DNA from 2 places in the Hydrogenophaga sp. GW823-FHT04C09 genome. Region 1 is predicted to be linked to the other one. Evidence: predicted binding sites of a transcription regulator. Region 1 holds the regulator's gene; the other holds the start of a gene.

Region 1 (13,277 bases):
TTGGCTGATGACGGACATAGCAATCCAGCTTCCAGCGCCAACAAAAAAGCCACCCCGAAGGGTGGCCCTGTCTCCTCAACCCCTGATGGGGTGAGTTCAGTGGAACTGCTCTTCCTCGGTAGACCCCGTCAGCGCCTTCACGCTCGAAGAACCGCCCTGGATCACCGTGGTCACGTCGTCGAAGTAACCCGCGCCCACTTCCTGTTGGTGCGACACGAAGGTGTAGCCCTTGTCGCGTGCGGCGAATTCGGGTTCTTGAACCATTTCCGTGTAGTGCTTCATGCCTTCGCCGCGGGCATAGGCGTGGGCGAACTGGAAGGTGTTGAACCAGTTGATGTGGATGCCGGCCAGCGTGATGAACTGGTACTTGTAGCCCAGCGCGGCCAGGTCTTCCTGGAACGAGGCGATCTGCTTGTCGTTGAGGTTCTTCTTCCAGTTGAACGAGGGCGAGCAGTTGTACGACAGCAGCTTGCCCGGGCAGGCGGCTTGCACGGCTTGCGCGAATTCGCGGGCGAAGCCGATGTCGGGCACGCCGGTTTCGCACCACACGAGGTCGGCGTACGGGGCGTAGGCCACGCCACGGCTGATGGCTTGCTCCAGGCCGTTCTTGACGCGGTAGAAGCCTTCTTGCGTGCGCTCACCGGTCAGGAAGGGCTTGTCGTTGGCGTCGTGGTCGCTGGTGATCAGGTTGGCGGCTTCGGCGTCGGTGCGGGCCAGCACGATGGTGGAGACACCCATCACGTCGGCGGCGAAGCGCGCGGCGATCAGCTTCTCGCAAGCCTCTTGCGTGGGCACGAGCACCTTGCCACCCATGTGGCCGCATTTCTTCACGGCGGCCAGCTGGTCTTCGAAGTGCACGCCAGCGGCACCGGCGGCGATCATGTTCTTCATGAGTTCGAAGGCGTTGAGCACGCCGCCGAAGCCGGCTTCCGCATCGGCCACGATGGGCAGGAAGTAGTCGATGAATTCAGCGCTGCCCGGCTCGATGCCACGGCCCCACTGGATTTCGTCGGCGCGCTTGAAGGTGTTGTTGATGCGGCGAACCATGGTGGGCACCGAGTCGTAGGCGTAGAGCGACTGGTCGGGGTACATGGTTTCCGAGGTGTTGCCGTCGGCGGCGACTTGCCAGCCCGAGAGGTACACGGCTTCCAGGCCGGCCTTGGCCTGTTGCATGGCCTGGCCGGCGGAGATGGCGCCGAAGGCGTTGACGTAGCCCTTCTTGGCGCCGCCGTTGACCTTGTCCCACAGTTTCTCGGCACCGCGCTTGGCCAGCGTGTGCTCCACCTGCATGCTGCCGCGCAGGCGCACGACGTCGGCGGCGCTGTAGCCACGCTTCACACCTTTCCAGCGCGGGTTGGTCGCCCAGTCTTTTTCCAGGGCTTCGATCTGTTGGGCGCGGCTCAGTTGCTCGGTCAGGGATTGCGGCATTTGAATACTCCGTGAGGTTGATGGATCGGGGCGGCTGGCTTGCATGCAAACGCGGTGCCGTTGAGAAGACTTTAAGTCTTATAGAAGAGTTTTGGAAGCTCTTATGTCTTATATAAGAGAAAAAATTTCTTGTTGTTTTTCAACGTACTTTTCTTCAAATTTCTCAATGTAGAAATCCGTTTCTTGCATTGAGAAATTTTCTTGCGCCGCAACATTTTGTGTTTTCATATTGCAAAACAAACATCTCTCATCCCGGAATACCCTGAAACGCTTCAGGCATGATGCGACCCACTTTCGTGCACACCCGTCAAAAACCGTGACTTCCCCGAACCGTTGGTGGGCCTATGCGTGCCTGGCCTTGAGCATGTCGCTGGTGGGCAGCTATGTGGCCCTCTCCAAGCCCCTGGTGCTGGTGTTCCCTGTGTTCCTGCTGGCCTGGCTGCGCTTTGGCATCGGCGGCCTGGCGATGTGGAACTGGTTGAAGAAGCCGGCCGACGAACCGCCGATGTCGCCGCGCACGCGCGGCCTGCTGTTCCTCGAATCGTTCCTGGGCAACTTCCTGTTCTCCATCTGCATGCTGTTCGGCGTGAGCCTGACCACCGCCGTGGCCGCGGGCGTGGTGATGTCGTCGATCCCTGCGGTGGTGGCCTTGCTGAGCTGGCTGTTCCTGCGCGAGCGCATCGGCTGGCGCAGCGCGGCCGGCATTGCCTGCGCGGCGCTGGGCATCGGCCTGTTCTCATTGCAGAAGGTGGACGCCGGCGCGGTGGTGGCCGACACCAGCGGCCCGTTCGGCATCAGCAAGGCGCTGCTGGGCAACCTGCTGGTGTTCGCCGCCGTGGTGTGCGAGGCCTCTTACGTGGTGATCGGCAAGCACCTCACCGAGGGCCTGGGGCCCAAGCGCATTTCGGCCATCATCAACCTCTGGGGTTTCGCGCTGGTCACGCCGTTCGGCCTGTGGGCGGCGTGGACGTTCGACTTCTCCACCGTCGCCCTGCCCGTCTGGGGTCTGCTGGTGTTCTACGCGCTGGCCGCGAGCGTGTGGACGGTGTGGCTGTGGATGACCGGGCTCAAGACGGTGCCCGCTTCGCAGGCCGGTGTGTTCACCGTGATGCTGCCGATCAGCGCGGCGGCCATCGGCGTGTTGTTCATGGGCGAGCGGCTGTCGCTCTTGCAGGGCGTGGCGTTCGGCATCGCCCTGCTCGGCCTGGTGCTGGCCACCCTGCCCGGCCGCGCCGCGCCCAAGGCCTGAGCGTTTTTCAGAGGCACCAGAGGCCGGTGGGCTGGGTGATGCCCATCCACAGCGCCCAGCCCGAAGTGACGGCCAGGGCCAGCCCGGCCAGGCGGATGCCCCAACCACCCGAACGCGCGCCGCGCAGGCGCAGCAGCAGCCACGGCCCGGCGGTGAGCGAGACCGAGGTGCCGATGGAGAACAGGGCCATGATGGCCGCGCCTTCCAGCGCGTTGGCCGAGAGCGAAGCCACCAGCAGCGCCGAGTACAGCAGGCCACAGGGCATGAGCGCCCAGGCCACGCCCAGCACCATGGGCGCGCGCGGCCCCAGTTTCACCATGGCGGGCCGGGCGCGGCGCCACACCTGCTGCCCGAGGTTCTCGATCCAGGCCGGTTGGCGCGCGCGCCAGAGCAGCGCCGCGCCCAGGAGCAGCGCGGCCACATGGAACATGGTCCACACCGGCCGCAGCACCGCGGTGTTCGTGCCCAACCAGGCCAGGCCCTGCACCGAGCCGGCCGCGAAGGCGCCGAACAGCGCGTAACCCAGCATGCGGCTGGCCTGAAAACCCAGCAGGGCCTGCGTGCTGCGCGCACCGGCCGCGCGGCCGATGCCGGCGCAGGCCGCGCCGCACATGGCCACGCAGTGCGGGCCGCCCACCAGGCCCATGAAGAGCGCCGTGATCGCCATGGAGGTTTGCATGGTGGGCGCCCAGGCCGGCCTCAGATGATGCGCGAGAAGCGCGCGCGGTCAAGGTCGACCTGCAGGTTCTTGTCGAATACCATGGCGATGGCGCGCACCAGGAACCAACCGGCCTCGGTGACCTGGATGCCGGTCGGGCTCAGGCACACCAGGCCCTCGGCGGCCAGGCCTTCGAGCACCTCGAGTTCGCGCGCGAAGTGGCTCTTGAAGCTGATCAGGTGGCCGAGTTCGATCGACTCGAACTGCACCTCGCCCTGGCACATGAGCGCCATGATCACGGCGCGGCGCAAGAGGTCGTCGCGCGTGAGCGCGAGCCCGCGCACGATGGGCAGCCGGCCCTGGTCGAGCAGGTCGCGGTATTCCTCCAGCGTCTTGGCGTTCTGGCTGTACGTGGCACCGATGCGCCCGATGGCGGACACGCCGAGCGCGATCAGGTCGCAGTCGGGCTGCGTGCTGTAGCCCTGGAAGTTGCGGTGCAGGCGCCCCTGGCGCTTGGCGACCGCGAGCGCGTCGTTGGGCAGCGCGAAGTGGTCCATGCCCACGTAGACATAGCCGGCGTCGATCAGCGCATCGAGCGACATCGACAGCATGCCGAGCTTGTCGCCCGCGCTGGGCAGCTCGGCCGCCGAGATGCGCCGCTGCGGTTTGAAGCGCGACGGCAGGTGGGCGTAGGCGTAGAGCGCGATGCGGTCGGGCCGCAGTTCGTTCACCTGCGCCAGCGTGCGCGCGAAGGACGCGGGGGTCTGCAGCGGCAGGCCGTAGATCAGGTCCACGTTGACCGACTCGAAGCCGATGCGCCGCGCCGCGGCCACCAGCGCGAACACCTGCTCGGCGGGCTGCACGCGGTGCACGGCCTTCTGCACCGCGGGGTCGAAGTCCTGCACGCCGAAGCTCAGGCGGTTGAAGCCCAGGCGGGCCAGGGTCTTCAGGCGGTCCTCGGTCACGGTGCGCGGGTCCACCTCCACCGAGTACTCGCCGCCGGGCGCCAGCGTGAAGTGGCGCCGCAGCATGGCCATGAGTTCTTCGAGCTCGGCATCGGAGAGGAAGGTGGGTGTGCCGCCGCCCAGGTGCAGTTGCGACACGCTGTGGCCCTGGCCCAGGTGCGCCACCTGCAGCTCCACCTCGCGCGCCAGGTAGCGCAGGTACTCGGCCGCGCGCGAATGGTGTTTGGTGATGACCTTGTTGCAGGCGCAGTAGTAGCAGACCGATTCGCAGAACGGGATGTGCACGTACAGGGACAGCGGCAGGGCCATCGAGCCCGCGCGGCGCTGTTGCAGCGCCTGGATGTAGTCGTTTTCGGTGAACGCCTCCACGAACCGGTCGGCGGTGGGGTAAGAGGTGTAGCGCGGCCCCGGCACGTCAAAACGCTTCAGCAGCTCCTCGGAAATGGCGTGGCTCAAGATCGAATCTCCATCAAGGCCCTCACTGTGCGACAGAGTGTCTGGAATTCCCTTGATCCTGGTCAAAAGGTGGTGAACTGATCCGATGCCGGGGCGTGAAGTCGACACCGTGGGGGGTATGCTGTAACCTTTTGCGAATCCGGACTTTTCTAATGGACGCTCAAAGCATCAAAGTCGCCTGCTCGAGCTGCAACCTGCGCGAGCTGTGCTTGCCCATGGGCTTGAACCCCGACGAGATGGACAAGCTGGACAAGGTGATCTCCAAGCGCCGCCGCATCAAGCGCGGCACGGCGCTGTTCAGCGTGGGGGACAAGTTCACGTCGCTGTACGCCGTGCGCTCGGGCTTCTTCAAGACCTGCGTGACCACGGCGGACGGCCGCGATCAGGTGACCGGCTTCCAGATGACGGGCGAGATCATCGGCCTGGACGGCATCGTGAGCGACCACCACTCCTGCAACGCGGTGGCGCTGGAAGATGCCGAGGTCTGCGTGATGCCGTTCGACCAGGTCGAAGAGCTCTCGCGCGAATTCACCACCCTGCAGCACCACGTGCACAAGATCATGAGCCGCGAGATCGTGCGCGACCACGGTGTGATGCTGCTGCTGGGCAGCATGCGCGCCGAAGAGCGCCTGGCGGCCTTCCTGCTCAACCTGGTGCAGCGCCTGCATGCGCGCGGCTTCTCGCAGTCCGAGCTGGTGCTGCGCATGACGCGCGAAGAGATCGGCAGCTACCTCGGCATGAAGCTCGAGACGGTGAGCCGCACCTTCTCCAAGTTCGTGGAGGACGGCATCATCGATGTGAAGCAGCGCTACGTGCACATCAAGAACACCGACGGCCTGCGCCGCATCGTCAATCCTCAGACTTGCGGATGACGAGCAGCGCGGTCAGCGCGCTCGACACCGCCGTCACCCCCCAGAAGACGAAGAAGGCCACGGTGTAGACCGCCTGGCGCGACCAGTCCAGCGGCTGGCCGAACCAGTGCAGGTCGCCCGGGTCCACCATCGCGAAGACCAGCATCTCCAGCACCGCCGCGAGCAGGAAAGCCGGCCAGGCGATGCCCATCCAGTGGCGCGCCTGCACCTCAGCGCTCCGGTTGAGGCACCACCGGCGAAGCCGCGTGGTTGCGCGCCTGGTGCGCGGGCTGCAGCTTGATCAGCGCCTCGGCCTTGGCCTGCCCTTCCAGCGCCAGCGCGGCTTCGCGGTCGCGTTCGAACACGGCCTTGTCGAGCACCGGGTCGGCGTTGTGGACGGCGATGAAGGCGGTGATGAGGCTGGCCACCACCACCACCAGCGGGCCGCCCACCACCAGCCACATGTGTGGCACGCGCCACCAGGACACCGGCGGCACGGGGGCCGCCACGGCGGGAGAGCTGGATGGGTTCATGAGAGAGCTCCTTCGGGAAGATGGATCGGATCAACGCGGCACGAGGAAGGCCGCCTTTTCGGAGACGTGGATCGATTCGTCGCCGATGGCGCGGATGTCGAAATGGATGGGGTGCGAACCGGGGCTGGCGGCATCGGGCGGGATCTGCACCCGCACCGCCACCGCGCGCACCTCGGTGGAGAGCACCTCCACCTCGGCGCTGGAATCCAGTGCGATGCCGGGCAGGCCGGAGACACCGATGGCGTAGCGCTGCGGCGACTCGGTGGCGTTCATGATCTGCAGGCGGAACACGTTCTCGATGCGCCCCTGCTCCACCATGCGGGCCAGGGCGCCGCGGTCGCGGATCACGTCCACCTTGAGTGGCGTGCGCATGTAAAGGCTCAGTCCCACGGCCAGGGTGATGGCGCCGAGGATCGCGGTGTAGATCAGCACGCGCGGGCGCAAGGCGCGCCGCAGCATCTGCCGCGTGGTCCAGCCGTTGTCCAGGCCGTTCTCGGTGGAGAAGCGGATCAGCCCGCGCGGGTAGCCCACCTTGTCCATCACGTCGTCGCACACGTCGATGCAGGCCGCGCAGCCGATGCAGTCGGACTGCAGGCCGTTGCGGATGTCGATGCCGGTGGGGCACACCTGCACGCACAGCGTGCAGTCCACGCACGAGCCCAGCCCCAGTGCCTTGGGGTCGGCCTTCTTCGAGCGCGGGCCGCGCGGCTCGCCGCGCCGTGTGTCGTAGGTGACGATCATGGTGTCCCGGTCGAACATCGCGCTCTGGAAGCGCGCGTAGGGGCACATGTACTTGCAGACCTGCTCGCGCAGGAAGCCGGCGTTGCCGTAGGTGGCGAAGCCGTAGAAGAAGATCCAGAACAGCTGCCAGGGCCCGAGCGCGGCGGCCACCGAGAGCGCGCCCAGCTCTCGGATGGGCGTGAAGTAGCCGACGAAGGTGAAGCCGGTCCAGAGCGAGAAGGCGATCCACAGCGCGTGCTTGAGCGAGCGCTTGCCCAGCTTGCTGGCGGACAGGGCGGACTGGTCCAGCCGCAGGCGGGCCGAGCGGTCGCCCTCCACCTTCTTCTCGATCCACAGGAAGATTTCGGTGTAGACCGTCTGCGGGCAGGCGAAGCCGCACCACAGGCGGCCGGCCACAGCAGTGAACAGGAACAGCGCGAAGGCGCAGATGACCAGCAGGCCGGTGAGGTAGATGAAGTCCTGCGGATAGAGCACCAGCCCGAAGATGTAGAAGCGGCGCGCCTCCAGGTCGAACAGCACGGCCTGGCGCGCGTTCCACTCCAGCCAGGGCAGCCCGTAGAACACGAGCTGCGTGATCCAGACCATGACCCAGCGCCAGTTGGCGAACAGGCCCTGGACCGATCTCGGCTGGATCTTCTCGCGCGCGGCGTACAGGGACACCATCGTCTCGTCATCGACGGGGACGATGGGAATGGGGGCTCTGGGCTTGCTGGACGGACTGGTCACGTGGTGCAGATCGATCAGTTGCCGGCCGCTGCCGCCGCGCCGCCCTTGTTGGACAGGCCCCAGACGTAGGCGCTCAGCACATGGATCTGGTCCGCGTTGAGCTTGCCGGCCTGTGCCGGCATCTGGTTGTTGAAGCCCTTGGTGATGGCGCGCACCACGGCGTCTTCACCCCAGCCGTGCAGCCAGGTGTTGTCGCTGAGGTTGGGCGCGCCCATGGCGGTGTTGCCTTTGCCGTCCGCACCGTGGCAGGCGGCACAGGCCGCAAAGCCGGCGCGGCCCAGCGCGGCGCGCACCGAGTCGTGCGGGCTGCCCGAGAGGCTGAGCACGAAGTGGGCGACGTTGCGCACGTCGTCCGGCGTGCCGACGGCGGCGGCCATGGGCGGCATGACGCCGTTGCGGCCCTGGGTGATGGTGGCCTTGATCGCCTCGGGCTCACCGCCCCAGAGCCAGTCGCGGTCGGTCAGGTTGGGGAAGCTGCGCGCGCCGCGCGCGTCCGAGCCGTGGCACTGGGCGCAGTTGTTCATGAACAGGCGCTCGCCGATGGCCATGGCCGAGGCATCGCCCGCGAGCTGTTGCGGCGTCATGCCATTGAACTGCGCGTAGATCGGTGCGATGGCCTTCTCGACCTTGGCCACCTCGGCCTTGTGCTGGCCGTCGGACGACCAGCCCAGCAGGCCCTGGTACTTGCCGAAGGTCGGGTACAACAGGCCGTAGGCGATCGAGAACACGCAGGTGATGATGAAGAGGTAGACCCACCACTTGGGCAGGGGGTTGTTCATCTCGCGCAGGTCGCCGTCCCACACGTGGCCGGTGGTGTTGTCGGCCGTGGCCTTGACCTTGGTGGTGCCGCTGATCCAGAGCAGGACCAGGCACGCGATGATGCTGACCACGGTCAGCACGGCCACGTACCAGTTCCAGAATTCGCTGGTGAAGTCGCTCATGACGGTTCTTTCGTGCTGTCGGTGGTGGCTTCGTCCTGGAACGGCAGCATCGCTGCCTCGTCGAAGCGGGACTGGTTGCGCCGGGCCCAGGCCCAGGCCACGATGCCCAGGAAGGTCATCAGGCTGATCACGGTGACGGCGCTGCGCAGGTCATTGATGTCCATGTGATGTTCTCCTTGGCACTCACTTGATGGCGGTGCCCAACACCTGCAGGTAGGCGATGAGGGCTTCCATCTCGGTCTTGCCCTTCACGTCGGCCTGGGATGCGGCGATCTCTTCGTCGGTGTAGGGCGCGCCCAGGGTGCGCAGCACTTCCATGCGCTTGGGCAGGCCGGCCTCGTTCACGGTCTTCTTCTCCAGCCAGGGGTAAGCCGGCATGTTGGACTCGGGCACGAGGTCACGCGGGTTGTTCAGGTGGATGCGGTGCCATTCGTCGCTGTAGCGCCCGCCCACGCGCGCCAGGTCGGGGCCGGTGCGCTTGCTGCCCCACTGGAAGGGCCGGTCGTAGACGAATTCGCCGGCCACCGAGTAGTGGCCGTAGCGCAGCGTCTCGGCCTGGAAGGGGCGGATCATCTGCGAGTGGCAGTTGTAGCAACCCTCGCGCACATACACGTCGCGCCCGGCGATCTGCAGCGCGCTGTAGGGCTTGAGACCCTCCACCGGCTGGGTGGTGGACTTCTGGAAGAACAGCGGAACGATCTCGACCAGACCACCGACCGCGATCACCAGCACGATGAGCACGATCATCAGGAAGTTGTTGGTCTCGATCCGCTCGTGGGTGAAACCCTGGGGCTTGTTGTTGTCGGCCATGTTTGTGGCTCCTCAGGCGTGGGCGGGGTTGAGAGCGGGTATGCGGACGTCTTCCACGCGGCCGTTGCGCGCGGTCATCACCGTGTTCCACAGCATCACGCCCATGCCGGCCAGGTAGAGCACGCCACCGAGCAGGCGGATGACGTAGAACGGGAAGGTGGCCTTGACCGATTCGACGAAGGTGTAGGTCAGGCTGCCGTCGGGGTTGACGGCGCGCCACATCAGGCCCTGCATCACACCGGCGATCCACATCGCGGCGATGTAGAGCACGATGCCCAGGGTGGCGATCCAGAAGTGCAGCTCGATGGCGGGCACCGAGTACATCTTCTTCTGGCCGTACAGGCGCGGAATCAGGTAGTACATGGAACCCATGGTCACCAGGCCCACCCAGCCGAGCGCGCCGGAGTGCACGTGGCCCACGGTCCAGTCGGTGTAGTGCGAGAGCGCGTTGACCGTCTTGATCGACATCATCGGCCCCTCGAAGGTCGACATGCCGTAGAACGAGAGCGAGACGATCAGGAAGCGCAGGATGGGGTCGTCGCGCAGTTTGTGCCAGGCGCCCGAGAGCGTCATGATGCCGTTGATCATGCCGCCCCAGCTCGGCGCGAGCAGGATGAGCGAGAACACCATGCCCACCGATTGCGTCCAGTCCGGCAGCGCGGTGTAGTGCAGGTGGTGCGGGCCGGCCCACATGTAGGTGAAGATCAGCGCCCAGAAGTGCACGATGGACAGGCGGTACGAGTACACCGGGCGCTCGGCCTGCTTCGGAATGAAGTAATACATCATCCCGAGGAAGCCGGCGGTGAGGAAGAAGCCCACGGCGTTGTGGCCGTACCACCACTGCACCATCGCGTCCTGCACGCCGGCGTAGGCCGAGTAGCTCTTGAAGAGGTCCACCGGCAGCGCGGCGCTGTTGACGATGTGCAGCACCGCCACGGCCAGGATGAAGGCGCCGAAGAACCAGTTGGCCACGTAGATGTGGCGCACCTTGCGCAGGCCGATGGTGCCGAAGAACACGATGGCGTAGGCCACCCACACGAGGGTGATGAGCACGTCGATCGGCCACTCCAGTTCGGCGTATTCCTTGCCCGAGGTCATGCCCATGGGCAGCGAGACCACGGCCAGCAGGATCACGGCCTGCCAGCCCCAGAAGGTGAAGGCGGCGAGCTGCTCGCCGAACAGCCGCACCTGGCAGGTGCGCTGCACCACGTAGTAGCTGGCGGCGAACAGGCCGCAACCGCCGAAGGCGAAGATCACCGCGTTGGTGTGCAGCGGCCGCAGGCGGCCGTAGGACAGCCACTCGACGCCCAGGTTGAGCGCTGGCCAGGTCAGCTGCGCGGCGATGATCACGCCCACCAGCATCCCCACCACGCCCCAGACCACCGTCATGATGGCGAACTGCCGAACGACTTTGTCGTTGTAGACCGCCGACTGGCTGGTCCTGTTGGTCACGGACATACACATACTCCTTGCCAATGTCACTGCCGACAGTGTGCGCAGGGAGTTCCTGTTTGGCCTTGACCTAGGTCAAGCGCGCCCTCAATCGCCCTTGAGGATGCGCTCGCCTTCGCGTTCGATGTTGTCGAACTGCCCCGCCTGGAGCGCCCACCAGAACACGCCGATGATGCCGAACACGAGCAGCACGGACAGCGGGATCAGCAGGTAGAGGATGTCCATCGAATGCCTTCAGTGCCGCGCCAGGCGCAGGGCGTTGCCGATCACCAGCAGCGAACTCGCCGCCATGCCCAGGCCGGCCAGCCAGGGCGGCATGTAGCCGGCCAGCGCGAGCGGCACGCTGACCACGTTGTAGGCCGCGGCCCAGGCCAGGTTCTGCCGCACGGTGCGCAGCGTGGCGCGCGCCTGCGTGAGGGTGTTGACCACGTCCATGACCTGGCCCCCCTGCACGATGAAGTCCGACTGCGACTGCGCCAGCGGTGCCGCGTGGCCGAGCGCGAAGGAGGTGTCGGCGCGCGCGAGCACGGGCCCGTCGTTGAGACCGTCGCCCACCATCGCCACCTTCAGGCCGCGCGCCTGCAGCGCCGCGATCTCGGCCAGCTTCTGCTCGGGCGAGGCGCCCGCGATCACGTGGTCCACGCCCACCACCTGGGCCACCTGCCGCGCGGCGGTCTCGCGGTCGCCCGACAGCAGCCAGGTGCGCACACCGAGCGCGCGCAGCGCGGCCACGGCGGCCACCGCGTCGTCGCGCAAACTTTCCTGCAGAACAAAGTTCGCGATCCAGCCGCGGGCGTCGCTCAGGTGAACGGCAGGCAGGTGCTCACCGGCCACCGATGGCGGGAGGCCGCAGTACCCGGCCGAGCCCAGGCGCACCCAGCTTCCGTCGGGCCGCAAGGCCTGCATGCCCTGCCCTGCCCGCTCGGTATGCCCTGCCAGTGGAGCCAGGTCGGGCTGGCGCGCCATGGCCTCGCGCGCGATCATCCGGGACACGGGGTGCAGCGAGCCTTCGGCGAGGGCGCCCGCCAGCGCCCACGCGTCCGAGAGGCTTGCACCTTCCCGGAGGGTGACCTTCTGCAGCGCCAGGCGGTCGTGCGTGAGCGTGCCGGTCTTGTCGAACACCACGGCGTCGATGCCCGCCAGCGCCTCGAAGGCCTGCAGCCGGCGCACCAGCACGCCGCGCCGCGCCAGCGCGCCGGCCGAGGCCAGCATGGCCGTCGGCGTGGCCAGCGACAGCGCGCAGGGGCAGGTGACGATGAGCACGGCCACCGCCACCGCGAGGGCCTGCGTGTGGTCGATCTGCCACCAGTAGAAGCCGGCCACGGTGGCCGCGAGCAGCACGAAGACGAGGAAAGGCGCCGCGACGCGGTCGGCCAGCACGGCCAGGCGGGGCTTCTCGGTCGAGGCCCGCTCCATCAGCTGGACGATCTGCGCGAAGCGCGTGTCGGCGCCGAGGCGGTCGATGCGCACCCGCACCGGGCCGCCGAGGTTGAAGCTGCCGGCCACCACGCCCTGCCCTGCCTGGAGCGACACCGGGTGCGACTCGCCGGTCAGCAGGGCCTCGTCCACCATGGCCAGGCCATCGAGCAATTCACCGTCGGCCGGGAAGGCCTGGCCGGCCTGCACGCGCACGGTGTCGCCCACGCGCAGGCGGCGCAGCGAGACGGACTCATAGCCGCCGTCGGGCTTCTGCCGCTCGCAGACCTCGGGCAGGCGGTTCATGAGGCCGTCGAGCGCGCCGGCCGTGCGGTCGCGCGCCTTGTGCTCCAGGTAGCGCCCGCCCAGCAGGAAGAACACGAACATGGTCAGCGAGTCGAACCAGACCTCGGCGCCCCAGGGGCCGGTGGGGTCGAAGGTGGCGGCCGAGCTGACGAGGAAGGTGACGAGGATGCCGATGGACACCGGCGTGTCCATGCCCACGCGGCCGTGCTTCAGGTCGCGCCAGGCGCTGGCGAAGAAGGGGCCGCTGGCGAAGAACACCACGGGCAGGCTGATCACCCAGCTGGCCCAGCGCAGCAGCTGGGTGATGTCGGGCGGGATCTCGCCGGGCGCGGTCACGTACGCGGGCCACGCGTACATCATCACCTGCATCATGCAGAAGCCGGCCACGAAGAGGCGCCACAGCGCCTGGCGGGTTTCGCGCAGGCGTTCGCTGACCGAGAGCGCGTGCTGCATGGGCAGCAGGCGGTAGCCGGTGTCGCCCAGCGCGCGGGCCAGGCTGGAGAGGCGCGTGCGCGTCGGGTCCCAGCGCAGCGTGAGGCGCCGCGTGGCGGCGTGCACCTGGGCGCGCTGCACGCCGGGCAGGTGCTGCAGCACCGACTCGACCGTGTCGGCGCAGGCGGCGCAGTACATGCCCTGCACCACCAGCACGGATTCGGCACCGGCGCCCTCGCCATCGGGCGCGAGGGCGCGCGTGAAGGTCTCCTGTTCGACGGGGTCGTCCAGGACGGCGAAGTCGTCGGTGACC
Region 2 (14,906 bases), on a different contig from region 1:
ATGGACGCGGAACACCCCTATGCCGTGCCCTGCCGCGCGCAACGGCTGGCCGGCCTGCCGCCCGCGCTGATCCTCACCGGTGGCGACGACCCGATGCGCGACGAGGCCCTGGCCTACGCCGATCGCCTGCGCGAGGCGGGCATCGCGGTGCACAGCGGCCTGCTGCCCCCCACCACCGGCTGGCCCGAGTCGCTGAGCGAACAGCCCGCCGGGGAATGTCCGTGCGCCATCGAGGTGCGTGGTCACGTCCGGGCCTTCTTCCAGGCCGCGACGCCCCCGCCGTCCTGACGGACCCGCACCCCCCTTTCCCATCCACCTGAAATGCCCACCCCGGTGATCCACCGGGGGCGGCCCCGTTCGCCCTCAAAAAGGAAAAAACATGTCCGACCTGTCCCAATTCAAGCGCCGCGTCTGGTGGCCCACCGCCGCCGCCCTGGCCGTCCTCATCGTCGCGGGCGTCGTGCTCGTCCAGGAAGCGAGCCCGGCCCGGGCCAGCGCACCGGTGGGCGCACCCCCGCCCATGCCGGTCTCCGTGGCCACCGTGGCCGAGAGCGACGTGGCCGCCTGGCAGGAGTTCTCCGGCCGCCTCGAGGCGGTCGAGCGGGTGGACATCCGCTCCCGTGTGGTCGGTGTGGTGCAGGCCACGCATTTCCGCGAAGGCGCGCTGGTGGCCAAGGGCGACCTGCTGGTGTCCATCGACCCCGCGCCCTACGAAGCCGAGTTCGCGCGCGCCGAGGCCCAGGTCATCGCCGCGCAGGCCCGCGTGACCCACGCCAGCAACGAACACGCCCGCTCGCGCCGCCTGTGGGACGACAAGGCGATCGCCCAGCGCGAGCTGGACGATCGCGAGAACGTGCTGCGCGAAGCCGAGGCCAACCTCAAGGCCGCGCAGGCGCAGCTGCAGGCCGCGCGCCTGAGCCTGGGCTACACCCAGGTGCGCGCGCCGGTGGCCGGGCGCATCGGCAAGCTGGAGGTGACCGTGGGCAACCTGGTCGCCGCCGGCCCCGGCGCGCCGGTGCTCACCACCCTGGTCTCGGTCAGCCCGATCTACGCCAGCTTCGATGCCGATGAAAGAACCGTCTCCGGCGCGCTGCAGGGCCTGGCCGGCGGCGCGCGCCCGGCGGTCGAGCGCATCCCCGTGCAGATGGGCACCTCGGCCACCAGCGACACGCCTTACGCCGGCCAGCTGCAGCTGATCGACAACCAGGTCGACCCGCGCAGCGGCACGGTGCGCGTGCGCGCCGTGTTCGACAACAAGGACGGCCGCCTGATGCCCGGGCAGTTCGCGCGCATCCGCATGGGCCAACCGCAGACCGCGCGCACCCTGCTGGTGAGCGAGCGCGCCGTCGGCACCGACCAGGACAAGAAATACGTGCTGGTGGTGGGCGAGGGCGACAAGACCGAGTACCGCGAGGTCACGCTGGGCGCGCCGGTCGACGGCCTGCGCACCGTGCTCAGCGGCCTCAAACCCGGTGAGCGCATCGTCGTCAACGGCCTGCAGCGCGTGCGCCCGGGCGACGTGGTGCAGCCGCAAGCCGTGCCCATGAACAACGCCCGCGCCGGCACGCCCGAGCGCGCGGTGGCGGTGGCCAGGTCCTGAGCCCCGCGCGTGAAAAGAACACCATGAACCTCTCGAAATTCTTCATCGATCGGCCGATCTTCGCGGGCGTGCTCTCGCTGCTGATCCTGATCGCCGGCCTGGTCGCGCTGCGCGGCCTGCCGATCTCCGAGTACCCCGAGGTGGCCCCGCCTTCGGTGGTGGTGCGCGCCCAGTACCCGGGCGCCAACCCCAAGGTGATCGCCGAAACCGTGGCCACGCCGCTGGAGGAATCCATCAACGGCGTGGAGGGCATGCTCTACATGGGCAGCCAGGCCACGACCGACGGCGTGATGACGCTGACCGTGACCTTCAAGCTCGGCACCGACCCCGACAAGGCCCAGCAGCTGGTGCAGAACCGCGTGTCTCAGGCCGAGCCGCGCCTGCCCGAGGAAGTGCGCCGACTGGGCGTGACCACGGTCAAGAGCTCGCCCGACATCACGATGGTGGTGCACCTGGTCTCGCCCAACGACCGCTACGACATCAACTACCTGCGCAACTACGCGGTGCTCAACGTGAAGGACCGGCTCGCGCGCATCCAGGGCGTGGGCCAGGTGCAGATCTTCGGCGGTGGCGACTACTCCATGCGCGTCTGGCTGGACCCGCAGAAGGTCGCGCAGCGCGGCCTCTCGGCCAGCGACGTGGTGAGCGCGATCCGTGGCCAGAACGTGCAGGCCGCCGCCGGCGTGGTCGGCGCCTCGCCGGGCCTGCCCGGTGTGGACATGCAGCTCTCCATCAACGCGCAGGGCCGCCTGCAGACCGAAGAGGAGTTCGGCGACATCATCGTCAAGACCGGTGGCGACGGCGCCGTGACCCGGCTGCGCGACATCGCGCGGCTGGAGATGGGCGCGGCCGACTACTCGCTGCGCTCGCTGCTCAACAACCAGCCCGCCGTCGGCATGGGCGTGTTCCAGGCGCCGGGTTCCAACGCGCTGGACATCTCGGCCGAGGTGCGCGCCACCATGGCCGAGCTGCAGAAGAACATGCCCGAGGGCGTGGAGTTCCGCATCGCCTACGACCCCACGCAGTTCGTGCGCGCCTCGATCCAGTCGGTGATCACGACCCTGCTCGAAGCCATCGCGCTGGTGGTGCTGGTGGTGATCCTGTTCCTGCAGACCTGGCGCGCCTCCATCATCCCGCTGCTGGCGGTGCCGGTGTCGGTGGTGGGCACCTTCGCGGTGCTGCACCTGCTCGGCTTCTCGATCAACGCGCTCTCGCTGTTCGGGCTGGTGCTGGCGATCGGCATCGTGGTCGACGACGCGATCGTGGTGGTGGAGAACGTGGAGCGCAACATCGAGGCCGGCCTGTCGCCGCGCGACGCGACCTACCGCGCGATGAAGGAGGTCTCCGGACCCATCATCGCGATCGCGCTGGTGCTGGTGGCGGTGTTCGTGCCGCTGGCCTTCATCAGCGGCCTCACCGGCCAGTTCTACAAGCAGTTCGCGGTGACCATCGCGATCTCCACCGTGATCTCGGCCATCAACTCGCTCACGCTCTCGCCCGCGCTCGCGGCCCTGCTGCTGCGCGGCCACGACGCGCCGAAGGACGCGCTCACGCGCGGCATGGACCGGATCTTCGGCGGCCTGTTCCGTGGCTTCAACCGCTTCTTCCACCGCGGCGCCGAGGCCTACAGCGGCGGCGTGCGGCGCGTGATCTCGCGCAAGGCGCTGATGATGGTGATCTACCTCGCGCTCGTGGGCGTGACCTTCGGCCTGTTCAAGGCCGTGCCCAGCGGCTTCGTGCCGGCGCAGGACAAGCAGTACCTGATCGGCTTCGCGCAGCTGCCCGACGGCGCCACGCTGGACCGCACGGAAGACGTGATCCACCGCATGGGCGAGATCACCAAGCAGAACCCGAACGTGGAAGACGCGATCGCCTTCCCCGGCCTGTCCATCAACGGCTTCACCAACAGCTCGAACTCCGGCATCGTGTTCGCCACGCTCAAGCCCTTCGCCGAGCGCCGGCGCGCCGACCAGAGCGGCGGCGCCGTCGCGGGCCAGCTCAACCAGGCCTATGGCGAGATCCAGGACGCCTTCATCGTGATGTTCCCGCCGCCCCCGGTGGCGGGCCTGGGCACCACGGGGGGCTTCAAGCTGCAGCTGGAAGACAAGGCCTCGCTCGGCTACGAAGCGATGGACGCGGCGGTGAAGGCTTTCATGGCCAAGGCCTACCAGACGCCCGAACTCGCCGGCATGTTCACGAGCTGGCAGGTCAACGTGCCGCAGCTCTACGCCGACATCGACCGCACCAAGGCGCGCCAGCTCGGCGTGCCGGTGACGGACATCTTCGACACCATGCAGATCTACCTCGGCAGCCTGTACGTGAACGACTTCAACCAGTTCGGCCGCACCTACAGCGTGCGCGCCCAGGCCGACGCGCCCTACCGCGCGCGCGCCGAAGACGTGGGCCTGCTCAAGGTGCGCTCGACCTCGGGCGAGATGGTGCCGCTGTCGGCGCTGATGAAGGTGAACTCCAGCTTCGGCCCCGAGCGCGCCATGCGCTACAACGGCTACCTCTCGGCCGACATCAACGGCGGGCCCGCGCCCGGCTTCTCGTCCGGCCAGGCGCAGGACGCGATCGAGCGCATCGCCGCCGAGACGCTGCCGCAGGGCATCGGCTTCGAGTGGACCGAGCTCACCTACCAGGAGATCCTGGCCGGCAACTCCGCGCTGTGGGTGTTCCCGCTGGCCATCCTGCTGGTGTTCCTGGTGCTCGCCGCGCAGTACGAAAGCCTCACGCTGCCGCTGTCCATCATCCTGATCGTGCCCATGGGCCTGCTCGCGGCCATGACCGGCGTGTGGCTGGACGGCGGCGACAACAACGTGTTCACCCAGATCGGGCTGATCGTGCTGGTGGGGCTGTCGGCGAAGAACGCGATCCTGATCGTGGAATTCGCGCGCGAGCTGGAGTTCGCCGGGCGCTCGCCGGTGCAGGCCGCCATCGAAGCCAGCCGCCTGCGGCTGCGCCCCATCCTCATGACCTCGCTGGCCTTCGTGATGGGTGTGCTGCCGCTCGTGCTCGCCACTGGCGCGGGCGCCGAGATGCGCTCGGCCATGGGCGTGGCCGTGTTCGCCGGGATGATCGGCGTGACCGCCTTCGGCCTGTTCCTCACGCCGGTGTTCTACGTGCTGCTGCGCCGCCTGGCCGGCAACCGCGCGCTCAAGCTGCACGGCACCGTGCCGCACCTGGAGGGTTTCGCCTCCGGCGGTGGCGGCAGCGCCCGCGCCGTGCCCGCCGCTCCCCTGACCCATTGAAGACCCGGAAGGTGAACCCTGTGAAACATTTTCATCGCCTGCTGACGCTGACCGCCGCGCTCGTGCTGGCCGGTTGCGCCACCGCGCTGCCGCCCTTGCCGGCGTCGGTGCCCACGCCGCCGCAGTTCAAGGAACAGCCGCGCCAGAACGAACACTGGACCATCGCCCAACCCGCCGAAGCGCAGGCCCGGGGCACCTGGTGGAAGGCGTTCAACGACCCGGTGCTCGACGACCTGGCCGAACGCGCCGCCGCCGGCAACACCAGCATCCACGAAGCCGCGGCCCGCCTGGCCCAGGCGCGCTCGCTGGTGCGCGGCGCGCAGGCCGATCGCCTGCCGCAGATCGGTGTGGGCGCCGACGCCTCGCGCGGCGCCGGTGCCAACACCGCCAACGGCACCACGCCGGCCACGCTGCTGCAGGCCGGCGTCAACCTTTCCTACGAGCTCGACCTGTTCGGGCGCCTGGCGGGGGCGCGCGACGCGGCCGCGCTGGACGCGCAATCGCGCGAAGCCCTGCTGCAGAGCACGCGCCTGCTGGTGCAGGCCGAGGTGGCCCAGACCTACCTGGCGCTGCGCGCGGTGGACACCGAGCGCACCCTGGTGCAGGACACCGCCGCCGCCTATGCGGACACGCTGCGCCTCACGCAGCGCCGCTTCGAGGCCGGCGACGTGGCCGAGCTGGACGTGATCCGCATCCAGACCGAGCTGGCCGCCACCGAGGCCGAGGGGTTCGCGCTCGGCCGCAGCCGCGCCGAACTCGAACACGCGCTGGCCGTGCTGGTGGGCGAGCCGGCCTCCGGCTTCGCGCTGGCGCCCGCCGACGGTGCCCGGGTGCTGCCCGTGATCCCGGCCGGCGTGCCCGGCACCGTGCTCACCCGCCGGCCCGACGTGGCCGCCGCGCAGGCCGCGCTGCTGGCCGCCCAGGCCCGCGTGGGCGTGGCGCAGGCGGCGTGGTTCCCCAGCGTGTCGCTCACGGCGGCCGCGGGTTATGCCTCGCCCGACCTCGGCGACCTGTTCAAGTGGTCGGCGCGCGCCTGGGGCGTGGGCGCGCTGCTGTCGATGCCGCTGTTCGACGGCGGCCGGCGCGAGGCCGGTGTGCAGGGCGCGCAGGCGCAGCTCGACGCCGCCGCCGCGAGCTACCGCGGCCAGGTGCTCACGGCCTTCCGCGAGGTCGAAGACCAGCTCTCCGCCCTGCGCTGGCTGCAGGACCAGTCCCTGGCCCAGGGCCGCGCGGTCAGCGCCGCGCAGCGCGCCAGCGCGATCTCGGAAACGCGCTACCGCAACGGCCTGGTGAGCCAGCTCGAATTGCTCGACGCGCGCCGCAACGAGCTGATCAACCGGCGGCAGGCCCAGCGCGTGGAGGCCGCCCAGCAGCAGGCCACGGTGCGGCTCATCCGCGCCATCGGCGGCGGCTGGGAGGCGGGCGCCCCCGCCCGGGGCGCCTGAGCGACCTCGGCGGCGGGCCGGGGCCGGCACAATAGGGCATGCCGTCCCCGTCCGAGACCCTCCGCCGCCTCTGGCAGCCGCACCGTGGCCTGTTCTGGCTCATGGTCGGCCTGCAGCTGCTGTCGTCCTGCATCGTGCTGTTCGTGCAGCTCACCGACCCGCCCGACGCGCTGCGCCTCGTGCTCGGTCTGATGGCGCTGACCGATTCGCTGCTGGCCTGGTGGCTCACGGTGCGCCTGTGGCGCGAGTCGGCCCCTGCCACCCCTTCCTAGGAGATGCCCGTGTTCGAAGCCCTGCTGATCACCCGACCCGAGTCGGGCTACCGCTGCGAACTCACGCAGCTCGACGAGGCGCAACTGCCCGCCAGCGGCGACGTGACGGTGCGCGTGGACTGCTCCACCATCAACTACAAGGACGGCCTGGCCATCACCGGAAAATCGCCCGTGGTGCGCAGCTTCCCCATGGTGCCCGGCATCGACTTCGCCGGCTCGGTGACGCAGAGCGACCACCCGAAATGGAAGGCCGGCGACCGCGTGCTGCTCAACGGCTTCGGCGTGGGTGAGACGCACTGGGGCGGGCTGTCGCAGATGGCGCGCGTCAAGGGCGACTGGCTGGTGGCCCTGCCCGACACGCTGAGCGAGCGCGACGCCATGTCGCTGGGCACGGCCGGCTACACCGCCATGCTGTGCGTGCAGGCGCTGCAGAAACACTGGGCCGACGCGGGCGTGGCCGCCGGCAGCGGCGAGGTGCTGGTGACCGGCGCGGGTGGTGGCGTGGGCAGCGTGGCGATCTCGCTGCTGGCCGGTCTGGGCCACACCGTGGTGGCCTCCACCGGCCGGCCGCAGGAAGCCGACTACCTGAAATCGCTGGGCGCGGCCAGCGTGATCGACCGCAACGACCTGAGCGCGCCGGGCAAACCGCTGCAGAAGGAGCGCTGGATCGGCGTGGTGGATTCGGTGGGCAGCCACACCCTGGCCAACGCCTGCGCCAGCACACGCTACGGCGGCGCGGTGGCGGCCTGCGGCCTGGCCCAGGGCATGGACCTGCCCGCGAGCGTGGCGCCGTTCATCCTGCGCGGCATCACGCTTTACGGCATCGACAGTGTGATGGCGCCCATGGCGAAACGCGAGGCCGCGTGGGACGCGCTCGCGAAGACGATCAACCGCGAACAGCTGGCGTCGATCACGACAGAGATCGCGCTGCCCGACGCGATCGCCGCCGGCAGCCAGATCCTGGCCGGCCAGGTGCGCGGGCGCCTGGTGGTGAAGCTCAAGGCCTGAGCTTCATCGCGGCGGCACCACCTGGCGGTAGGCGTGCCAGGTGGCGTGGCCCACCACCGGGCCGACGACGATCAGACCCAGGAACCAGGGCAGCATGGCCAGCAGCACCAGCAGCGTGATCAGCGCGCCCCACCAGGCCATCACGCCCGGGTTCTGCAGGCAGGCGCGGATGCTGGTGAGCGCGGCCGAGATCGCATCGACCTCGCGGTCCAGGATCATGGGGATCGAGACCGCGCTGGTGACGAAGATCAGGCCCGCGAACACACCGCCCACCAGGGTGTAGGTGATCAGGAACTCCAGGTTCTCGCGCGCCAGCAGCTGCGAGAGCAGGTTGGCGGTGTCGGGCAGGGTGCTGAAGCTGACCGCGAACACCACCAGCGAGGCGCGGCCCCACAGCATCTCCAGGATGAGCAGCACGCCCGCGAAGATCGCGATCGAGCCCTTGGTCTGCTCCCAGGCCAGCAGCGAGTCCGGCAGCGAGGGCTCGCGGCCTTCCTGCAGCGCGCGGCTCACGTGGTACAGGCCCAGGCACAGGAACGGCCCCAGCAGCAGGAAGCCGGCCGAGAGCGCCAGCACATAGGCCGGCGCGGCGCGGAACACCGCCATGAGCGCGTGCCCCATGAGGAAAAAACACAGGCCGTAGAACAGGCCGACGCGGCTGCGCAGGAAATCGCGCCAGCCCAGGCGCAGCCAGCGCAGCGGGTCGCCGGCGTTCAGCTCGGCCAGTCGCAGCTCGAACACCGACGGCGGTGGCGGTGGGGATTCTTCGGTCATGGCTTGTCTCCTCGGGAATGGCGCGCCACCTCGTGGGTGGGTGGCTGGTGCGCGGGAACGGTGGCGGGTCGGTGCAGCGGATCGGCTCAGCTGAGCGCGTGGCTTCGCAGGTGCAGCGCCAGCCCGGCGTCGAAGGCGTGCGTGTGCTTGGCGAACCACGAACCCAGTTCGCGCGCGATCTGGCGCACGGTCCCGAGCTGGCCGCCGCGGACCTGTCCCAGGCCCTCGCGCAGCAGGTTGAGCACCACGCGGTGCGCCAGCGCGTGCGCGTCCGCCTGGCCGTGGCCGGTCTCGCGCATCCAGCTGTCTTCCTGGCCGAAATGCGTGGCCACGTGCGACACCAGCTCGGCCCAGGCCTGCGGCAGCTCCGCGTCGCTGGCGGTCTGCGCGCGGGCCAGCCGCGCCATGAGTTCGCGGTTCATGTTGTCCAGCGGGTCGAAGTCCAGCCAGAGGGCTTCGGTCCATTGCGCGGTGCTTTCCATCGGGTGCTGCTCCTTGGGGCCCAAGCTTGGCAGCGGCGGCGCGCCGGCGCCTTGATCCAGCGCAAACGCGCGCCACGCCAAGGCCCGACAGGCCGTGGGCCTGCTGGCGCGCCGCTACACTGGGCGGCCATATGACCAGCGAATTCCAGCCCCCTTATGTGCCGCTGTCCGATGTGCACAGCGCCTTGAAAACCACCGGCTTCGCCTTGCTGAGCGCCGAGGCCGTGGGCGAGTGGCTCGCCGCGCGGCCGGTGGACCTGGCCGGGCTGCACACCGGCTGGAACCAGCTGCCGCCCGACGCCTACCTGAAGGACGGCGGGCGCTACCGCAGCCGCCGCCACAGCTGCTTCGTGGTGGACGACGACCGCGTGCGGCAGGTGCCGCACCGCGCGCACTGGCAGCCGCTGGAGTACAACGCCCTGCACGGCGGCATGCAGCGCTGGTTCGAACCCATGGAGCCCGCCACGGTGGCGCAGCCGGTGTGGAGCCGCCTGCTGGCCCGGCTGGGCGAGGCCGCCAGCGCGCTGCGCGGCGCGCAGCCCTGGAGCGTGGAGGCCCACGTGTTCCGCATCGACACCACCGACGGCATCGGCCGGCCCACGCCCGAAGGCGCGCACCGCGACGGTGTGGACCTGGTGGCCGTGTTCATGGTGGACCGCCACGCCATCAAGGGCGGCGAGAGCCGCGTGTTCGAAGCCAACGGCCCGAGCGGCCAGCGCTTCACGCTGCGCGAGCCGTGGTCGCTGCTGCTGCTCGACGACGCGCGCGTGATCCACGAGAGCACGCCGATCCAGCCGCTGGAAGGCGATGCCCTCGGCTGGCGCGATACGCTGGTCGTGACCTACCGCAGCGGGGCCTTCCAGGGCGACGCCTCAGCCTGACGGCGGCGGTTCGTAGGCGCGGATCGGCGGCAGCGGTCCGTCGAAACGCTCGACCTGAACCGTGCTGAGCTGGCCCGCGCAGCCCTGGGCCAGCGACGAGGTGCCGATGTCCCGGGTGAGCACATTGGGGTTGCCGTGCGCGCACATCGGCCGGCCCTGGGCATCCTGCACGGGGTCGTACCAGGCGCCGGTGGGCAGCTGAATCACGTCTTCGCGCATGTCGGCGCACAGGCGCGCGCTGGCCAGGCAGGCCCCGATCTCGTTGAAGAGGCGCACGGTGTCGCCCTCGCGGATGCCGCGCGCGGTGGCCGCGGCCGGGTGCAGGGTGCACACCTCGCGGCCCTGGCGCTTGGTGGACTGGCTGTGGGCGCCGAAGTCGAGCTGGCTGTGCAGCTTGGAATGCGGCTGGTTGGCCACCAGCCACAGCGGGTGGGCCGCATCGGGCGCGAAGCTCGGGGGCAGCCAGGCCGGGTGGCCGGGGCAGTCCACGTAACCGAAGCCGGCCACCACGGGTGAGCTGATCTGCACCTTGCCGCTGGGCGTGGCGAGCTTCGCGCCCTCGGGGTCGTGGCGGAAGGCGCGCAGGATGCCGCCATCGTCGTCCTTCTGCGGCAGCAGGAGCTCGCCGCGTTGCCAGAAGGTCTCGAAGTCCGGTGCCTCCTGGCCCATGGCTTCGAGCCCGGCGCGCGTGCGCTCGTAGAGGTGCACCAGCCATTGGCGCGTGTTCCGGCCTTCGCTGAAAGCCTGCAGGCCGCCCAGGCGCCCGGCCAGGTCGCAGAAGATGTCGTAGTCGTCGCGCGCCAGGCCATGGGGTTCGGCGATGCGGTGCATGGCGACCACCAGCGGGTCGGTGGGGGTCGCGCCGATGTCTTCGCGCTCCAGCGTCATGGTGCAAGGCAGCACGATGTCGGCGTGGCGCGCGGTTGCGGTCCAGGCGATCTCGTGCACGACGAAGGTGTCGAGCGTGCGGAAGGCGTCGGCCAGGCGCTTGAGGTCCTGGTGGTGGTGGAAGGGGTTGCCACCGGCCCAGTAGGCCAGGCGGATGTGCGGGTAGGTGCGGCGCTGGCCGTTGTAGTCGAAGGGCTGGCCCGGGTGCAGCAGCATGTCGCTGATGCGCGCCACCGGAATGAAGGCCTTCACGCCGTTGTCGCCCTGCGGCAGCGCGGCGGCGGGCACCGCGTTGTTGCGCTTGCCATAGTGCGCCAGCGTGCCCAGCGCGTAGTTGTAGCCCCCGCCGGGCAGGCCGAGCTGGCCCAGCGCGGCCGCGAGCACCGCCCCCATCCAGACCGGTTGTTCGCCGTGCTGCGAGCGCTGCAGCGAATGCGCCACCACCACGAGCACGCGCTGGCCAACCAGCGCGCGCGCCAGGTCGACCAGTTGCTGCTCGGGCAGGCCGCAGATCGGCGCGGCCCAGGCGCAGCTCTTGGGCACGCCGTCGCCGCGGCCCATCAGGTAGTCCTCGAAGGCTTCCCAGCCGTCGCAGTATCGATCGATGAAGGCGCGGTCGTGCGCGCCGTCGCTCACGATCTGGTGCACCAGGGCCAGCATCAGCGCGGTGTCGGTGCCGGGCACGGCGGGCAGCCAGTCGAACGCCGCCTCGTCGGGCAGGTCGCTCTTGAGCGGGCTGATGGAGACGAAGCGGCAACCGCGCGCGGCGGCCGCGCGCATGGACTCGCGCTCGATGTGCCGGCTGATGCCGCCCGAGGCCACGCGCGAATTTTTCAGCGCCATGCCACCGAAGGCCAGCACCACGTCGGTGTGTTCGACGATCTGCTCCCAGGTGACGTTGCGCCGCGCCACTTCCTCCATGGTGCCGATGACGTGCGGCAGCATCGGGCCCGAGGCGCCGGCGCTGTAGCTGTTCACCGAGCGCACGTAACCGCCCAGGGTGGTGTTCAGGAAGCGGTGGACCTGGCTTTGCGCGTGGTGGAAGCGCCCCGCGCTCGACCAGCCGTAGGAGCCGCCGAAGATGGCCTCGCAGCCGTGGGCCTGCTGCACGCGCCGCAGTTCGTCCGCGAGCCGGTCCAGCACCTCGTTCCAGGCCATGGGCACGAAACGGTCGTCGCCGCGCCGCGCGTCGGGCCCCGGGCCGTTCTCGAGCCAGCCGCGCCGCACCATCGGCGTGGTGACGCGGGCGCGGTGGTGCAGGGCGGTCTTGAAGTTGTCGATCAGCGGGTTCGGGTCGGGGTCGCCCGCGTGGGGCCGCACGACGAGTTCGCCGTTCTGCCAACCGGCGGAGAAGACACCCCAGTGGGCGCTGTGCGGGCGCAGGGCGATGTCGGGCTCAGATGAAAACGAGGAGGGCAAAGACACTATTCCGCCTTGAGGTTGCCGCGCTCCACGCCGCGCTTGTAGTTGGCGATGTCTTTCAGCACGAAGTCGCGGAAGGCCGCCCCGGTCAGGGACGACGCCTGGGCGCCGTCCGCGCTGTAGACGCGCTGCACCTCGGGCGCCTGCATGGCCTGTTTCACGGACCGGGTGATCTTGTCGATGACGGGCTGCGGCGTGCCTTTGGGCGCGGCCAGACCGTACCACTGCGTCATCACCACGTCGATGCCCGACTCCTTGAGCGTGGGCACCTGGGGCATGCTGGGGATGCGCTTGTCGGTGCTGACCGCGAGCAGGCGCAGCTTGCCGCCGTTGATGGCGCCCATGAGCGGCGTGTAGGGCGCGAAGAAGCTGTCGACCAGGCCGCCCATGAGGTCGGTCATGACCGGGCCCGAGCCTTTGTAGGGCACGTGCAGGATGTCCAGGCCCCCTTGCTGCTTGACCATCTCCATCACGATCTGCGCGGCACCGCCCGTGCCGGTGGAGGCGTAGGTCATCTTGCCGCCCTTGGCGGTGGCGATGTAGTCCTGGATGGTCTTGATGGGGGAGTCGCCACGGACCACCAGGCCATAGGGCGTTTCCACCAGCTGGCTGACGAACACGAAGTCGTCGGGCACCTTGTAGGGCAGGTTGGTGCGGATTGCCGGCGCGCTGCCCACGTTGCCGCTCATGGCGAGCAGCAGGGTGTAACCATCGGGCTTGGCCTGCGTCATCAGTTCGGCGGCGATGTTGCCGCCCGCCCCGGGCCGGTTCTCGACCACGATGGGTTTGCCGATGTGTTTGCCCAGCTCGTTGGCGATGGTGCGCCCATAGAGGTCGCCCCCGCCCCCGGGTGGGAAGCCGATCAGCAGGCGGATCGGCTGATCCGGGTACTGGGCCGAGGCCACGGCGGCGAGGCCCATGAGCCCGGCCGCCACGATCGCGCGGGCGCCGCGGCGCAGCAGGGGTGTGAGGTGCATGAAGGTCTCCAGTCTGTTCTTGTGGGGTGTGTTCTTACGCTGCGCCCGTGGCAATCGGGGCGCCCGGCTGGGCGCTCCATTCGCTCCACGAGCCGGGGTAGAGCGCCGCGCCGCGCAGCCCGGCGACCTCCATGGCCAGCAGGTTGTGGCAGGCGGTCACGCCGGAGCCGCACTGGTTGACCAGTTGCGCCGCCGGCCGGCTCCCGGTGATGGCGTCGAATTCCTGGCGCAGCTGCGCGGCCGGTTTGAAGCGGCCGTCCGCACCCAGGTTGTCCTTGAACAGCCGGTTGCGCGCGCCGGGGATGTGCCCGCCGATCGGGTCCATGGTTTCGTTCTCGCCGCGAAAGCGGTCCGGCGCGCGCGCGTCCAGCACCAGCCGCTCGGCGCTGTCGATGTTGGCCTTGACCTCGTCGTACGACACCGTGGTGACCAGCGAGGGTTTCAGGCGGAAGCTGCCCGGGGCGGGCGCGCCCGGCGCGTCCGGCGCGTCCTGGCTCAGCGCGTGGCCCGCCGCTTTCCAGGCGGCGATGCCGCCGTCGAGCACCGCCACGGCCGGGTGGCCGGCCCAGCGCAGCATCCACCACAGGCGCGCCGCGTACATGCCGCCGGCGTTGTCGTACGCGACCACCTGCGTGTCCGCATCGAGCCCGAGGGCGGCCATGGCCGCGGCGAAGGTCTCGCGGCTGGGCAGCGGGTGGCGGCCGTTGCGGCCGGTCTTCGCGGTGGACAGCACCTGGTCCAGGTGCACGTAGCGCGCGCCCGGGAGGTGCCCGCTGTCGTAGGCGCGCTGGCCGGCTTGCGGGTCGGTGAGTTCGAAACTGCAGTCCAGCACCATCAGCGGTGCGCCGCTCTTCTGGGCGGCCGCGAGTTCGTCGGCGGAGATCAGGGTGTCGAAGGTGATCATGAAGCGGGTGCCCTTACTTGCTGGAGATTTCCTTGAGCAGGGCCGGCGTGAGCGCGGCCTTGTAGCGCGCGATGTCTTCGAGGATGAAGCCGCGGAACGCGTCCATGGGCAGGTTGCGCTCGGTGGCGGCGTCGCGGCGGATGGCGTCGCGCACTTCCGGTGTGGCGAGCGCGCGGCTCAGGTGGTCCGACAGGTGCTTGACCACGGCCTCGGGCGTGCCTGCTGGCGCGACCAGGCCGTACCACTGCGTCACCGGCACGTTCACGCCGAGCTCCTTGAAGGTCGGCACATCGGGGATGGCCGGGTTGCGCTTGTCGCCGGTGATGGCCAGCAGCCGCAGCTGGCCCTGGCGCACCTGGTTCACCAGCGGCGAGGCGGTGGCGAAGAAGCTGTCGACCTGGCCGCCCAGCATGTCCGTGAGGGCCGGGCCGGAACCCCGGTAGGCCACGTGCAGCATCTCCACGCCGGCCTCCTTGACCACCATCTCCATGCCCATGTGCGCGGCCGCGCCGGCGCCGGTGGAGGCGAAGCTGAGCTTCTGCGTCTTGGCCGCGTCCAGCAGCTCGCGCGCCGTCTTGAAGCGCGAACCGTGCGCGACGAACAGGCCGTGCGGCGCTTCCAGGATCATGCCGATGGGCGCGAAGTCTTCGGGCACCTTGTAGGGAATGCTCTGCGGCCGGGTGGCCGGCGCCACCGCGAGGTTGCCGCTCATGGCCAGCAGCAGGGTGTAGCCGTCGGGCTTGGCCTTGGCCACCAGGTCGGCGGCGATGTTGCCGCCCGCGCCGGTGCGGTTGTCGGCCACGACCGTCTGGCCCAGGCTCTTGCTCAGCGCGTTGGCGATCAGCCGGCCGTAGAGGTCGCCACCGCCACCGGGCGGGAACCCGATCACCAGCTTGATGGGCTGGTCGGGGTAGGCCGCGAAGGCCGGTGCGGCCGCGCCCAGGCCGAGCGAGAGCGCGAGGGCCAGCACGGTGCGGCGGCGAAGGGCTTTGAGGGCAGGGT

Evidence for each region. Region 1 encodes FNR, which switches genes on or off when oxygen is low (the NO sensors DNR and NnrR bind a similar motif). Its sites were predicted from a motif close to TTGATNNNNATCAA; they were not measured.
Region 2: AC1Q9M_RS12115 (bacteriohemerythrin) is a predicted target of FNR. The motif match lies at 8,884-8,897, and genes of this name have one in related genera.

The regions. Positions count from the first base shown of each region.
Region 1 is NZ_JBXAIO010000016.1:1,114-14,390, forward strand. Features, by position in the region: gene aceA (isocitrate lyase) at 97-1,428, opposite strand; gene AC1Q9M_RS25310 (DMT family transporter) at 1,745-2,677, shown strand; gene AC1Q9M_RS25315 (sulfite exporter TauE/SafE family protein) at 2,685-3,356, opposite strand; gene hemN (oxygen-independent coproporphyrinogen III oxidase) at 3,377-4,756, opposite strand; gene fnr (fumarate/nitrate reduction transcriptional regulator Fnr) at 4,909-5,628, shown strand; gene AC1Q9M_RS25330 (hypothetical protein) at 5,606-5,818, opposite strand; gene AC1Q9M_RS25335 (nitrogen fixation protein FixH) at 5,838-6,140, opposite strand; gene ccoG (cytochrome c oxidase accessory protein CcoG) at 6,171-7,544, opposite strand; gene ccoP (cytochrome-c oxidase, cbb3-type subunit III) at 7,622-8,548, opposite strand; gene AC1Q9M_RS25350 (cbb3-type cytochrome oxidase subunit 3) at 8,545-8,712, opposite strand; gene ccoO (cytochrome-c oxidase, cbb3-type subunit II) at 8,732-9,358, opposite strand; gene ccoN (cytochrome-c oxidase, cbb3-type subunit I) at 9,371-10,816, opposite strand; gene ccoS (cbb3-type cytochrome oxidase assembly protein CcoS) at 10,898-11,035, opposite strand; gene AC1Q9M_RS25370 (heavy metal translocating P-type ATPase) at 11,045-13,277, opposite strand, start outside.
Region 2 is NZ_JBXAIO010000003.1:621,850-636,755, reverse strand. Features, by position in the region: gene AC1Q9M_RS12150 (alpha/beta hydrolase) at 1-288, shown strand, start outside; gene AC1Q9M_RS12145 (efflux RND transporter periplasmic adaptor subunit) at 380-1,600, shown strand; gene AC1Q9M_RS12140 (efflux RND transporter permease subunit) at 1,624-4,851, shown strand; gene AC1Q9M_RS12135 (efflux transporter outer membrane subunit) at 4,872-6,296, shown strand; gene AC1Q9M_RS12130 (hypothetical protein) at 6,335-6,568, shown strand; gene acuI (acrylyl-CoA reductase (NADPH)) at 6,572-7,576, shown strand; gene AC1Q9M_RS12120 (DUF2189 domain-containing protein) at 7,580-8,350, opposite strand; gene AC1Q9M_RS12115 (bacteriohemerythrin) at 8,437-8,832, opposite strand; gene AC1Q9M_RS12110 (2OG-Fe dioxygenase family protein) at 8,964-9,713, shown strand; gene AC1Q9M_RS12105 (molybdopterin-dependent oxidoreductase) at 9,705-12,026, opposite strand; gene AC1Q9M_RS12100 (Bug family tripartite tricarboxylate transporter substrate binding protein) at 12,026-13,000, opposite strand; gene AC1Q9M_RS12095 (sulfurtransferase) at 13,035-13,904, opposite strand; gene AC1Q9M_RS12090 (tripartite tricarboxylate transporter substrate binding protein) at 13,918-14,906, opposite strand, start outside.